Pseudorhizobium banfieldiae: one gene and its partner. The protein of the gene in region 1 interacts with the protein of each later gene in a pairwise test. Links are inferred from orthologs where the notes say so. Each region holds a gene or a part of one and is shown on either strand. Other genes may lie near its edges.

Region 1 (6,968 bases):
TCGGACCCCGCCTAAGAGTGCGACCCCTTAGGACTTGATTTGAAGTGTCACACCGCCATTAGGCAGCGAGACGAGCTTCCGCATAGTTGTCGTTTGCAACTACTATTGTGACCCGATAACGGCGGTATCATGCCGAGCAAAAGTTCGATCTTTACACCCTTGTCGATCCTATTTCGCCCCCATCAGAAGCCGGTCGTCTCGGTAGACCGGTTTTTGGTGGAGGCGCCGGGTACCGCCCCCGGGTCCAATAGGCTTATTTCATCGACCGTTTATCGCCATAGCCGGACCGAAGCCCGGCAAGGCAGATATAGGGATTTCCTTACGCCGTGAAAAGGGGTGCGAACTCGAATAGATCGCATCCTCGACCCGTTCGGATGCAGGTACCCTAACTTCGGGGGATAGACATCCCGGATGTCCTGTCGGCGCTTGGTTCCGGATGCTGCGGCCTGTAGGATGCCTACCGAACATAGTGGCAGTGAAATCATGCGGCAATATCTCGACCTTCTCCGACATGTGATGGATCACGGCACCGACCGTGGAGACCGAACCGGGACCGGCACTCGCTCCGTCTTCGGCTACCAGATGCGCTTCGACCTCGAGGAGGGCTTTCCCGTCCTGACGACGAAGAAGCTGCACCTGCGGTCGATCATCCACGAGTTGCTCTGGTTCCTGCGCGGCGATACCAACATCGCCTATCTGAGGGAAAACGGCGTCACCATATGGGATGAATGGGCCGACCAGAATGGCGATCTCGGGCCGGTCTACGGTGCCCAGTGGCGATCATGGCCGGCGCCCGACGGTGGCCATATCGACCAGATCGCCAATGTGATCGAATCACTGAAGACCAACCCGAACTCCCGCCGCCACATCGTTTCGGCGTGGAACCCGGCGCTGGTTGACGAGATGGCGCTTCCGCCCTGCCACTGCCTGTTCCAGTTCTACGTGGCGGACGGCCGGCTCTCCTGCCAACTCTACCAGCGGTCCGCCGACATATTCCTCGGCGTGCCCTTCAACATCCCGTCCTATGCTCTCCTGACAATGATGATGGCGCAGGTGACAGGGCTCAAGCCCGGCGATTTCGTCCACACTCTCGGCGATGCGCATCTCTACAGGAACCACTTCGAGCAGGCAGAGCTGCAACTGACGCGAACCCCGAAGCCCTTGCCGACCATGCGCATCAATCCGGCGGTGAAGGATCTCTTTGCCTTCCGCTACGAGGATTTCACGCTGGAGAACTACGTGGCCGATCCCAGCATCAAGGCACCGATCGCGGTATGACTGTTCCCGTCTCCATCGTCGTCGCGGTCGCGCAGAACGGCGTCATCGGCCGCGATGGCGGCATGCCCTGGAAACTTTCGACCGATCTTCGGCGCTTCAAGCAGCTGACCATCGGCAAGCCAATCGTGCTCGGTCGTAAGACGCTGGAATCCTTCGGCGGCAAGCCGTTGCCTGGACGCCCCCATGTCATCATAACCCGGAACCGTGATTTCAGCGTGCAGGGTGCTGTAACAATTGACGGCGTGGAGAAGGCTTTGGCCAAGGCTCAGGAAGTTGCTGCCGAGACCGGTGCTGCAGAAGTCTGCGTGATCGGTGGTGGCGAGGTCTACCGGCAGGTGATGAACCTCGTCGACGTGCTCTATGTCACACATGTCGAGGTTGCCGTTCCGGACGGAGACACGTTCTTTCCGCCTATCGATCCCGCTGTATTCGAGAAGGTCGAGGAGACGCTCGTTCCAGCGGGTGAGCGGGACGACTATCCGACCCGTTTTGCGATCTATCGCCGTCGCCCCGCGACAAACTGAAACATTTCGTTACCAAACACCCCGAAGTTATTGACGCGTCGTTGAAAGCACCGGCCGGCCTCCCTATAACGGGGGCAGGACGAGGGAGCTGCGCTTCCACGTATATGGGAGTGGCAAACAAAGAGGTTTTGATGCCCTGGAGCAATCAGAATGGCGGCGGCGGCCCGTGGGGCGGCGGCGGCGGCAATAATCAGGGCCCATGGGGTGGCGGTGGTTCGAACCGTCCTCGGGGCGGTGGCGGAAGCGGAAGTGGTGGTCCTCCGGATCTGGAAGACCTGATCCGCCGCAGCCAGGACCGTCTTCGCGGGATCGTTCCCGGTGGCTTCAACGGCGGGGCTGCGGTCTTCGTCATCCTCGCGATCGTTGCGTTCCTAGCGATCCAGTCCGTCTATACCGTTCAGCCGGATGAGCGCGGCGTGGAACTTCGCTTCGGCAAGCCGAAGGAAGAAATCTCCATGCCCGGCCTGCATTTCCATTTCTGGCCCTTCGAGACCGTCGAGATCGTCAAGGTCACCGAGCAGCAGCAGAATATCGGTGCTGCAGGCAGCGCCCAATCCTCCGCTGGCCTCATGCTGTCTGGCGACCAGAACATCGTCAACGTGCAGTTCTCGGTACTCTATACGGTCAGCGACCCCAAGGCGTATCTTTTCAACCTGGAAAGCCCTTCCGCCACATTGCAGCAGGTCGCCGAGAGCGCCATGCGCGAGGTGGTCGGTCGTCGCCCGGCGCAGGACATCTTCCGCGACAATCGCGAGGATATCTCGACCGAGGTCCGCGCGATCATTCAGGGGACGATGGACACCTACGGTTCCGGCATCTCCATCAATGCCGTACCGATCGAGGATGCAGCCCCGCCGCGCGAAGTAGCCGATGCCTTCGAAGAAGTGCAGCGCGCCGAGCAGGATGAGGACCGTTTCGTCGAAGAGGCCAACCAGTACGCCAACCAGCAACTGGGTCAGGCTCGCGGTCAAGCCGCGCAGATCCGCGAAGAGGCGGCAGCCTACAAGGATCGCGTCGTGAACGAGGCACAGGGTGAGGCGCAGCGCTTCATCTCCATCTATGACGAATATGCCACCGCCCCAGAGGTCACGCGCCAGCGTATCTTCCTCGAGACCATGGAGACGGTCCTGAAGAATTCCAACAAGATCATCATGGATGAGCGGCAGGGCGTCGTTCCGTACCTGCCCCTCAACGAACTGAACCGTGGCAGCAGCCAGCAGGGGGATAACCGATGAGTTCCAATCGCCTCCCAGCTATTTTGATCGGTCTCGCGATCCTGCTATTCCTCATTTACTCGTCCGTCTTCGTGGTGAACGAGCGGGAGCAGGCTATCGTTGTCCGCTTCGGTGAGATTCAGGACGTAAAGGCGGAGCCTGGCCTGTACTTCAAACTGCCCTTCGCCTTCATGGACGCCGACCGGGTGCAGTATGTTGAGGACCGGGCGCTTCGCTTCGACCTCGACGACATCCGCGTCCAGGTCCGCGGCGGTGCCTTCTACGAGGTTGACGCGTTCGTGGTCTACCAGATCAGCGATCCCCGGCGGTTCCGCGAAACGGTTTCCGGCGACCGGGAGGCTGCCGAGGCCCGTCTTCGCACCCGTCTCGACGCCGCTCTTCGCCGTGTCTATGGTCTGCGCAACTTCGATGCAGCCCTGTCGGACGAACGGTCGCAGATGATGCAGGAAGTCAATGCACAGCTGCGCGATGCGGCCGAGTCGCTGGGCCTTGCAGTCCGTGACGTCCGTATCCGTCGCACAGACCTTACCCAGGAAGTCTCGCAGCAGACCTTCGAGCGGATGAAGGCCGAGCGTCTTGCCGAAGCCGAACTGATCCGTGCCCGCGGTAACGAACTGGGCCAGACGCGGCGCGCGATCGCCGACCGTCAGGTGGTGGAGATCGTCTCCGCTGCCCAGCGAGACGCCGAAATCATCCGAGGCGAAGGCGATGCCGAACGCACGAAGATTTTCGGCGAGGCATTCGGTCGCGATCCTGGCTTTTTCGAATTCTACCGGTCGATGCGGGCCTATGTCGCCTCCATCGCCGATCAGGGCACGACCATGGTCCTGTCGCCGGATTCGGAGTTCTTCAAGTACCTGAACAATTCGCAAGGGGGCTCGGCTGGTGTCTCCAGCCAGACACCGGCGGCTCCGCCCGCTGCGGCGGGCGCTTCGCCAGGTGTTCCTGCGGCACCTGCAAATGGTGGTTGATGCAAGAGGCGGCTCCGGCCGCCTCTTTCATTCGAGCATCGTTCTTGCTGCCTGCATGTCTCACGAAAAAGGCAATTTCTTCGGTCTTCAATCCGCCCTATCTTGCGGGGAAAGTCAGCAGGACGTGCTGTGGCGGCATAGCCTCAGTCAGGATATTCGATACAAGGGGGGCCCGATGGCTCAATCGGTTCTATGGTCGTTGAAGCGTTCCGTCGCAGCGGTCGCCATTATCGCTATTGCCGCCGGGGCACAGGCACAGACAGGCGGCCCACCAGCCGATGCACCGCAGCCGCCACAGAATGGCACCCCAGCGCAGGAAGCCGCTCCCCCGTCTGCACAGGAAACGCCTCAACGAGAAGCTCAGGATCTGGCACCGGACGCGATGCTGCCGGCGCCGCCGACTGGGGCGCCGACCGTCACGACAGCGCCCACGACAGGACCAGCGATAGGCTCGGGTCCGGCCTCCGTCGCCGATCTGGCCGAGGGTCTGCTGGATGCCGTGGTGAACATCTCCACCTCGCAGAGTGTCGGGGGCGCGGGGGCGGGACCCCAGGCACCGCAGACGCCGGATGGTTCGCCATTTGAAGAGTTCTTCGATGAGTTCTTTGACGGCGATGGGAGCCAGGGGGGAAATCAGAAGGTCAATTCGCTCGGTTCCGGTTTCGTTATCGACCCGTCCGGCTTCGTCGTCACCAACAACCACGTCATCGAGGATGCAGATGATATCGAAGTGGTCTTCCCGGACGGCAGCAAGCTGAAGGCGACACTGGTCGGGACCGACCCCAAGACCGATCTCTCGGTCCTGAAGGTCGAGCCGCCGGCGCCGCTCAAGGCGGTCCGTTTCGGCGATTCGCGCCAGATGCGGATCGGTGACTGGGTGATGGCGATCGGCAACCCGTTCGGGCTTGGCGGATCGGTGACCGTGGGCATCATTTCGGCGCGAGGCCGCAACATCAACGCCGGCCCCTATGACAACTTCATCCAGACTGATGCGGCCATCAACAAGGGCAATTCCGGTGGACCGCTCTTCAACATGAAAGGTGAGGTGATCGGCATCAATACCGCGATCATCTCCCCGTCGGGCGGGTCGATCGGCATCGGTTTCGCCGTGCCTACGGAGCTTGCACAGAACGTCGTCAACCAGCTGATCGAGTTCGGCGAAACGCGGCGCGGCTGGCTCGGCGTGCGGATTCAGCCGGTGACCGATGAGGTGGCGGAAAGCCTGGGGCTGGACAGTGTGCGCGGCGCACTGGTCTCAGGCGTGGTCAAGGGCGGTCCGGTTGATGACGGTTCGATCCGGGCGGGCGACGTGATCTTGACCTTTGACGGCGTGCCGGTGCGGGAGATGCGCGACCTGCCGCGCGTGGTGGCTGAAAGCCCGGTTGGCAAGGCTGTCGACGTAACGGTTCTGCGTGACGGCAAGGAAGAGACGGTCAAGGTCACGCTTGGACGGCTGGAGGACAGTCCTCCGGACGAGGACGCCGAGGAAGGCGCCACTCCCGAAGGTGAGGAGCCGATGCCCGACGGTGGGGAGCAGGGTGAGGATCAGAATGGAGAGGCCGAGCAAGGTCCTGCAGTCGCCCTCGGCATGACAATTGCGCCGCTCGACGACGAGAGGCGAGCCGAGTTTGGTATCGACGATAGCGTCGAAGGTGTCGTGATAACGGATGTCCAAGATGGATCGGCAGCGGCGGACAAGGGCCTGAAGCGGGGTGATGTGATCGTGGAGGTCGCACAGGACTTCGTCGACAGCCCGACGGCGGTGACGGATCGGATCGATGCCCTGAAGGCGGAAGGACGTCGCAACGTCCACCTGATGATCGCCGATCCGACAGGCGCACTGCGCTTCGTGGCCGTGCCGCTCGAGTAGTCAGCGTCCTAGAGAGCCTGCCGTGGCAGCATAGACGACGTGCCGCTTGAGATGGGGATGCGTATCTGGAACCCGTGGATGGTCAAAATCCATCTGCGGCCACGGGCGCATGCCGATGCGCTTCATCACCGCCGTCGACCGATGGTTCGCCTCGACGGCGAAGGCAAGCAGGGCTGGGATAGCCTTCTCCCTGAACGCAAAGTCCATCAAGGCGCGGGCGGCTTCCGTGACATATCCGTTGCCCCAAAAGCGAGTGGCCAACCGCCAGCCGATCTCGACCGTCTCGGCCGGAAAGATCTCCGGCATATTTGGGTGGGAGAGGCCGCAGAAGCCAATCGATTCGCCCGAACTCTTCAGTTCGAGGGCATAGAAGCCGAGACCGGTATCCCGGATCGAGCCGTTGAGCTTGTCGAGGAGCGCGTCCGATTCCTGATGGCTGCGGCGGAATGGGAAGAATTCCATGACTTTGGGGTCGGCATTGATCTCACGGAAAAGGTCACGGTCGCTCTCCGTCCAGCTGCGAACGCGAAGCCGCGGTGTCTCGAGGATGATCCACGGCGGGTTGTTCAGGGTCATGGGATCGCAAAATCCGACTTGCGATAGCCCTGGATGTAGAGGAGCGCCGTCAGGTCGCCATGGTCGGCCCGCATCCTGGCCTGGGCCGCTACGGTTGGCTTGGCGTGGAGCGCGACGCCCGAGCCGGCAAGGTTCAGCATGCCGAGGTCGTTGGCACCGTCGCCCACGGCAATAACGTCGTTGGTGGAGATGCCGAGCCGGGCGGAGATGTCGATTACGGCGTCGATCTTCGCCTGCTTGCCGAGGATGGGCTCTGCCACCTTGCCGGTCAGGACGCCGTCTTCCGCGAGCAGAAGGTTGGCGCGGTTCTCGTGGAAGCCGAGGCGGGCGGCAATCGGATTGGTGAAGACGGTGAACCCGCCGGATACCAGCGCGGTATGGAAGCCGTTCTTCCTCATCGTCGCGATGAGTTCCGGTCCGCCGGATGTTAGCGTGATGCGCTTGTCGATGACGTCGTCGACGACCGAGATAGGCAGGCCCTTCAGGAGTGCGACCCGCTCGCGCAGGGCGGGCT
Region 2 (6,860 bases), 530 kb from region 1 along the record:
CAGCTTTGCCTTGCCGATCTTGGCGCGGTGCGAACGACCGAGCGGAGCATCGGAGAGGGCTTCGAGCGACCAGCCAGGACGCTTCGAGCAAGGACCAGAGGAAAAATGGGTGTTGTTCGGACGTACGTCCGGTTTTTGTGCGAGATCCGCCATATGGCTATCCTTCCAGATAGAAAGCCTCTCGTTGGGGAGAGGTGTCCCGCCGCCGTGGGTATTCCTCGATCGAGTCGTAGTCAAGGGAGAAATGTCGCGGGCTGTGATTCCGGTGGTGCCTGCGGATATGCAAAAGGCCGCGCGGGAATCCCGTGCGGCCTTTTGCATTCGGACAGATGTTTGCCTTACTTGTAGACGATCGGCTCCGGCGCCGGTTCATATGCGACCGGGGTGTCGCAGCCGCCGAAGACGTAGCGGGCGCCCACACGGGCCTCATGGCTGTAGAAGCCCTTGTCGTATCCGGGACCGCCTCTGTCGAGGTAGCCGAACATGTCGCCGCCGGCGATGTGACGGAAACGGTAACCGACGTCCGCCTTGAGGGCACAGGTGATATCGACGGTGGCACCAGCCATCAGCGCGTAGGTGAAGCGCCAGCTCTTCTCGCCGTCGTGATCGCCGCCGTAGCACCCGGGCTGATAGGGATCGTCGCAGATCCGATTCTTCAACTTGCCCCATTTGACATAGGTGCCGCCGATGCCGGCGCCTACATAAGGCGTGACATAGCCGTAGGTGCCGAGATCGACATAGGCATTCGCCATCAGCGAGTAGGCTTGCATGTAGGATTTGTCGGTGGACGAGCAGGCGACGAAGGGATTGCCTGCCCCGTCACCGCAAACCCCGCTCGTGCTGCCGCGGAAATCTGCCGAGGTGAGGTAGTCGAAGGTCACGTCCGTACGCAGATAGCTGTTGATCTGGTAGCCGACGCCACCGCCGATCAGGAAGCTGTCCTTCAGAGATGCGGTGTCGAAGTCGTTGAGGAGCTCGTTCGAGCCCTGATAGTATTTGGCACCGCGTATCTTGTTGAACGAATAGCCGACATCTCCCCGGAGATACCAGCCGCTGGCTTCCTGAACGGTGATCTCAGGCGCGTCCATGAACGGCATTGGTTCGGCGGGTTGGTAAAGGTCGGCGGAGTGGGCAAAACTCGCCGTCAGCAACAGCGCAGCCGCGCCGGGCAGGCTCCATTTCATGGCTTCATCTCCAAGCTCGCATCGTCATTGGCCGGCGACGCCATAACCAACGGGTTGATCCGCGATGGATAATGAAGAGGAAAGGTAAAGACCCGCTTAACTATACCGCTTTACCAAGAAGCAAATAGAAAAGCCGGCGCTGTGGCCGGCCTTTCCTTGGAGGGGACAACGGCTAACTCAGGCAGCCGCCGCCCGTACATTGGCAATGATGCCGACCAGTTCATTGACGATCCGTTCGATCTGGCTGCGATCGTCGCCTTCCGCCATGACGCGGATCAGCGGTTCGGTTCCCGATGGCCGGATCACGAGCCGACCCTTGCCTGCGAGCTCGGCTTCGGCATCCGCAATTGCCTGCTGGACGATCATATCTTCCAGAGGCTTGCCGCCTCCAAAGCGGACATTCTTCAGAAGCTGCGGCACGGGCTCGAAGCGGCGGCAGAGTTCGCTGACCGGCAGCCCCGTCCGCTTCACACGAGCGAGAATCTGCAGAGCGGCCACCAATCCGTCGCCCGTTGTGCCGAAATCGGACAGCACGATATGTCCGGACTGCTCGCCCCCGAGGTTGAAGTTGTGCGCACGCATGTGCTCGACGACATAGCGGTCGCCAACCTTCGTCCGCGCCAGCCCGAGCCCCTTGGAGGTGAGGTAGCGCTCCAGCCCGAGGTTCGACATGACGGTCGCGACGATCCCGCCGCCCTGGAGACGATCCTCGGCCAGCCAGCTTTCGGCGATGACTGCCATCAGCTGGTCCCCGTCGACCACCTCGCCCAGTTCGTCGACAATAATCACGCGGTCGGCGTCACCGTCGAGTGCGATGCCGATGTCGGCGCGAACCTCGTGAACCTTCTTCTGCAGTGCACCGGGGCTGGTGGAGCCGCAGTCGAGATTGATGTTCTGGCCATCCGGCTCGTCGCCCATCGTCACCACGTCGGCGCCGAGTTCCCAGAGGACGGCGGGCGCCACCTTGTAGGCAGCGCCGTTCGCACAGTCTATGGCGACCCGGAGACCCTGCAGCGTGGCATCGCGCGGCAGAGTCCGCTTCGCATGCTCGACGTAACGGTCGTGGACCCCGTCGACGCGCTTCGCGCGGCCGATGTCGCCGGCCTTTGCCAACTGCCCGGCAAGGTCCTGCTCGATCAGATCCTCGATCTGCATCTCGAGCTCGTCCGAAAGCTTGTAGCCGTCCGGACCGAAGAGCTTGATGCCGTTGTCCTGGTAAGGATTGTGCGAGGCAGAGATCATCACGCCGACATCGGCGCGCAGCGATCGAGTCAACATCGCCACTGCAGGTGTCGGGATCGGCCCGAGGATGAAGGCGTCAAGACCAGCGGCGGTAAAGCCTGCGACCATGGCGTTCTCGAGCATGTAGCCCGAAAGCCTGGTGTCCTTGCCGATCACCACACGGTGACGATGGCTGCCATTGCGGAAGATCTTCCCGACGGCGATCCCGACGCGCATCGCCAGGTCCGGGGTCATCGGAAATGCGTTGGAATGCCCTCGAATTCCATCGGTGCCAAAATAGCGGCGTGTCATGCATGCTCCTTCGTGCCGCGCCTCCATGGCGCGCTTCGCGGCATCTGCCGCGGCCAAACGGGGCTCATCCGTCCCTCAGGGGCTGCGGTCATGCCATATTTCACAGGTCCTGACACGTAAAATAGCGTCAAAGACCATTACATCCCGTTACCAACAGAAAAGAGCCGCCCAAAGGGACGGCTCTTTCCAGAGTTAATTTTGATGACCCGATAGCTAGTGGGGCTGCGGCTCCATTCCGCCTTCGGCTTCGCCGCCCTTGGGTTCGTCCTTCTTGGTCCCGGCAGTCGGGACAGCGGACCCGCGAGCCGGCGGAGCGTCGTCGCCGAGATCGCGGCTGGGCTTCTGCCCCTTGATCAACGCCTTGATCTCGTCGCCCGAGAGGGTCTCGTATTCGAGCAGCCCCTCGGCGATCGCGACGAACTCGTCATGATGGTCCGTGAGGATTCGACGGGCCTCGTTATAGGCCTCGTCGATCAGGCGTCGAACCTCGACATCGATCTTCTGTGCCGTTGCCTCGGAGACATTCTTCGACTGTGACACGGAGTGGCCGAGGAAGACCTCCTGCTGGTTCTCACCATAGGCGACCTGGCCGAGCACGTCGGAGAATCCCCACTGTGTGACCATCGCCCGTGCAAGCTTAGTGGCCTGCTCGATGTCGGAGGACGCGCCGGAAGTGATGTTCTCCTTGCCGAAGGTGAGTTCCTCGGCAACGCGTCCGCCCATCATGATGACCAGACGTGAGACCATCCACTTGTAGCTCATGGAATAACGGTCGCCTTCCGGCAACTGCATGACCATGCCGAGAGCCCGGCCCCGCGGAATGATCGTCGCCTTGTGCAGGGGATCCGCGACGGGCACCCGGAGCGCGGTGATGGCGTGACCTGCTTCATGATAGGCGGTGAGCTTCTTCTCCGCCTCGGTCATGGCCGAGGAACGGCGCTCCGCGCCCATCATGATCTTGTCCTTGGCGTCCTCGAATTCCTGCATGGTGACGAGCCGCTTGTTGCGACGCGCCGCCATCAGGGCTGCTTCGTTGACGAGGTTCATCAGGTCGGCACCGGAGAAACCGGGCGTACCGCGGGCAAGCACCTTGAGGTCGACATTTGGCGCCAGCGGCACGTTACGGACGTGAACCTTGAGAATACGCTCGCGCCCGACGATGTCCGGGTTCGGCACCACGACTTGGCGGTCGAAACGGCCGGGACGCAGCAGGGCGGGATCAAGGACGTCCGGACGGTTGGTGGCAGCGATAAGGATGATACCCTCGTTCGCCTCGAAGCCGTCCATCTCGACCAGCAGCTGGTTCAAGGTCTGCTCGCGCTCATCATTGCCGCCGCCGAGACCGGCGCCACGATGGCGGCCAACGGCGTCGATTTCGTCGATGAAGATGATGCAGGGCGCGTTCTTCTTGGCCTGCTCGAACATGTCACGGACACGGCTCGCGCCAACGCCGACGAACATCTCCACGAAATCCGAACCGGAAATGGTAAAGAACGGCACATTGGCCTCGCCGGCAACGGAGCGGGCCAGCAAGGTCTTGCCGGTACCGGGAGGACCAACCAGCAGAACGCCCCGGGGAATGCGGCCGCCGAGACGCTGGAACTTCTGCGGGTCACGCAGGAACTCGACGATTTCTTCGAGGTCCTGCTTGGCCTCGTCGACACCAGCGACGTCGTCAAAGGTCACGCGGCCATGCGCTTCCGTCAGCAGCTTCGCCTTAGACTTGCCGAACCCCATGGCGCCGCGGGAACCGCCCTGCATCTGTCGCATGAAGAACAGCCAGACGCCGAGGATCAGCAGCATCGGCAGGAGTGTTCCGAGATAGCTCAGGAAACCCGAGGAGCCGTCGCTCTCCGGCCGCGCCACGATGGTGACGTTCTTCGACTGGAGGCGCTCCATCAGCGAGTCGTCGATCACCGGAGAATAGGTCTGGAAGCCGGCGCCGTTCTCGACATAGGTCCCCATGACGCGATTGCCGGTGACCACGACCTCACGAACGCGACCGCTCTCCACATCACTGAGGAACTGCGAGTACGCGATCTCCCGAGAGCTCGTCTGTGACGGCGCCGTCTGGAACATGCTGAACAACGCGATCAGCAGAAGCGCTATGATCGCCCAGAGGGCGAAATTGCGAAAGTTTGGGTTCATCGAACTCCCCGGAAGTGAGAGGTGGCCTGAGAGCCGCCTGTGCTTGCGGCTAACATAGGGGTGCACCTAGCCCTTGCCAAGGCAAAGCGGCTGGACTGGTTATCTTTTCCGAACCGAATCCTCGATGGGAACGGGCGCAAAATCGTCGCAGCCCATCAGCTTTGCGAAGGCGCTCGCGACACTAAGGTCGAACTGCGGCAAAAAGCGGTCGAATGGGGCAAGCAGCGGCGTGCAGAAAAAGGCTTCCAGTGCCGTACCCACGGAACCTTCGGCAGGGTCGGGAGGCAACACCCCCGCTGCCCGCAGTGCGATCGAGGGTGGGACCTCCCCAAACAGTCCTGCGGCGCCTTCGGGGTTTCTCGCCGGAACCAGCGACAGCGGCTCAGCACCGCGATTAACGATCCGGAATCGGCCGTCCCAGACAGCTATCTCGCCGGCATTCAGCGTCAGCGAAGGAAGATTGCGGCTCTCGCGGCAAAGATAGAGCGCGGACCTGCGGCGGTCGATCAGCACCCGTCCTGCCGTCATCTTCCAGGGCGTGTAGAGCCGGCATGCGTCAACGAGCTTGTCGAGCGTGTGGCCCGCCGGTCCCTGCTCGCGTCCGCCGAGAACGGCAATCGACGTGGACAGGGCATAACGCAGAACGACCGGGTCCGCCGAAAGCCCCTCGACGGGTACCCGCATCAGCACCGAGTGCTGGACAGTGGCGTTGGTTAGAAGCCATTCGGCCGCAGAGTTGGCGATGTCCTGACGTCGGCGGGAGACGGCATCGATCTGGTCGAGCAGGACCGCTGGCTTCTCCGCCAGTGCAAGCCGCGTGCGGACCCGCTCAGAACGGCGGTCGGCGTTGGAAGGATCGTCGATCCAGTCCTGGTCTAATCTGTCCAGAAATACACGGATGTCTTCCCGGCGCGTCCGAAGGAACGGCCGCAACAGCCAGTGGCGGCGATGTAGAAGCACGGCCTCAGCCATGCCGGCAAGTCCGGGGGCATCGGGTTCGCTCGTCCGCCCCGCCCGCATCGTCACCGTCTCGATCTGATCGTCAAGCGTGTGGCCGGTGAGGATGGCGGTTGCGCGGACCTCATCCGCCGCTTCGCAGAGCAGGCGGTAGCGCGCCTCGCGGGCCGCGGCCGCAACACCGGTTGCGGGCTTGTCTCCGAGCCACCTCTTCGTCGCATGCGGGATGCCAAGTCCCTGGCAGATGCGGCTCACCTCAGCCGCCTCCTGCGCCGATGCCGCCCTCAGGCCGTGGTCGACGGTAACCGCAAGGAGGGTGATGCCTTCATGTGGATGGCGGGCCAGGGAGAGCAGGAGACCGAGTGAATCGCTCCCGCCGGACACGGCGACGAGGAGCCGGGCCGGCCTTGCCAGTCGCGCCAGCAGGCTGCGGATGGCTTCATCAGGCGAAATGGGTGGCTGGGTGCCGGTTTGCACGGCCGCGATCAGCAACCGAGACGCTTCTGCTCGGAAGAAACCTTGGAAAGGATGGCGCGAGGGGCCTTGGGATAGCGCTTCGTCACTTCCCGCAGGGTGGCACAGGCCGTCTCGCTATTGTCGAGGGCAGCAAGGGACATGCCGAGCTTCAACAGCATTTCGGGGGCCTTCGCTGATGTGCCGTAGGTCTGGTGGGCGTTCAGGAAGGTCTGCGCCGACTCGTTGTACTTGCCCTGCGAATACTGCGCCTCACCCAGCCAGAAGCTCGCATCTGCCGAGCGGGAGCCTTCCGGGAAACTGGCGAGATACTGCGTGAACTCCTGTTCAGCCAGTGCATAGTCGCCGGAGAGAATGTGATTGTAGGCAACCTGGTAGACATCGCTCTCGCTACCGAGCGACGCGGTCTGCTGGGGATCCTGCGCCTGCGGCAGGCCGGGTCCCGCGTCGACACCGGGGAGGCCAGCGGAGTTGTCTGTCTCGTTGCGGGTAACCGTCTTCGGGTTGCCGCTCTGGTCGAACTCGATCGAGCCGAGCACCGTTTCGCCGGGAGCGGCCCGCGAA

Evidence for each region.
Region 2: the proteins of hflC (region 1) and ftsH interact in binary tests that used the Escherichia coli proteins (3 or more experiments, as listed by UniProt). The link is inferred for Pseudorhizobium banfieldiae from one-to-one orthologs.

What each region holds. Positions count from the first base shown.
Region 1 is NZ_FO082820.1:2,035,233-2,042,200, reverse strand. What follows is about bases 2,022-5,020. They hold hflC (protease modulator HflC), read left to right. Parts: upstream 2,022-3,033; coding sequence 3,034-4,008; downstream 4,009-5,020. Other genes in these bases: NT26_RS10080 (DegQ family serine endoprotease), read left to right, coding at 4,184-5,020; hflK (FtsH protease activity modulator HflK), read left to right, coding at 2,022-3,037. Outside these bases: NT26_RS10100 (thymidylate synthase), read left to right, coding at 484-1,278; NT26_RS10095 (dihydrofolate reductase), read left to right, coding at 1,275-1,802; more of hflK, read left to right, coding at 1,934-2,021; more of NT26_RS10080, read left to right, coding at 5,021-5,878; NT26_RS10075 (GNAT family N-acetyltransferase), read right to left, coding at 5,879-6,454; phosphoserine phosphatase SerB, read right to left, coding at 6,451-6,968.
Region 2 is NZ_FO082820.1:2,565,855-2,572,714, forward strand. The notes cover bases 2,399-5,289. They hold ftsH (ATP-dependent zinc metalloprotease FtsH), read right to left. Parts: upstream 4,866-5,289; coding sequence 2,931-4,865; downstream 2,399-2,930. Other genes in these bases: glmM (phosphoglucosamine mutase), read right to left, coding at 2,399-2,717; tilS (tRNA lysidine(34) synthetase TilS), read right to left, coding at 4,965-5,289. Outside these bases: NT26_RS12675 (phosphoserine transaminase), read right to left, coding at 1-153; NT26_RS12680 (outer membrane protein), read right to left, coding at 339-1,184; more of glmM, read right to left, coding at 1,362-2,398; more of tilS, read right to left, coding at 5,290-6,314; tol-pal system protein YbgF, read right to left, coding at 6,308-6,860. UniProt on the Escherichia coli protein: Acts as a processive, ATP-dependent zinc metallopeptidase for both cytoplasmic and membrane proteins. Plays a role in the quality control of integral membrane proteins.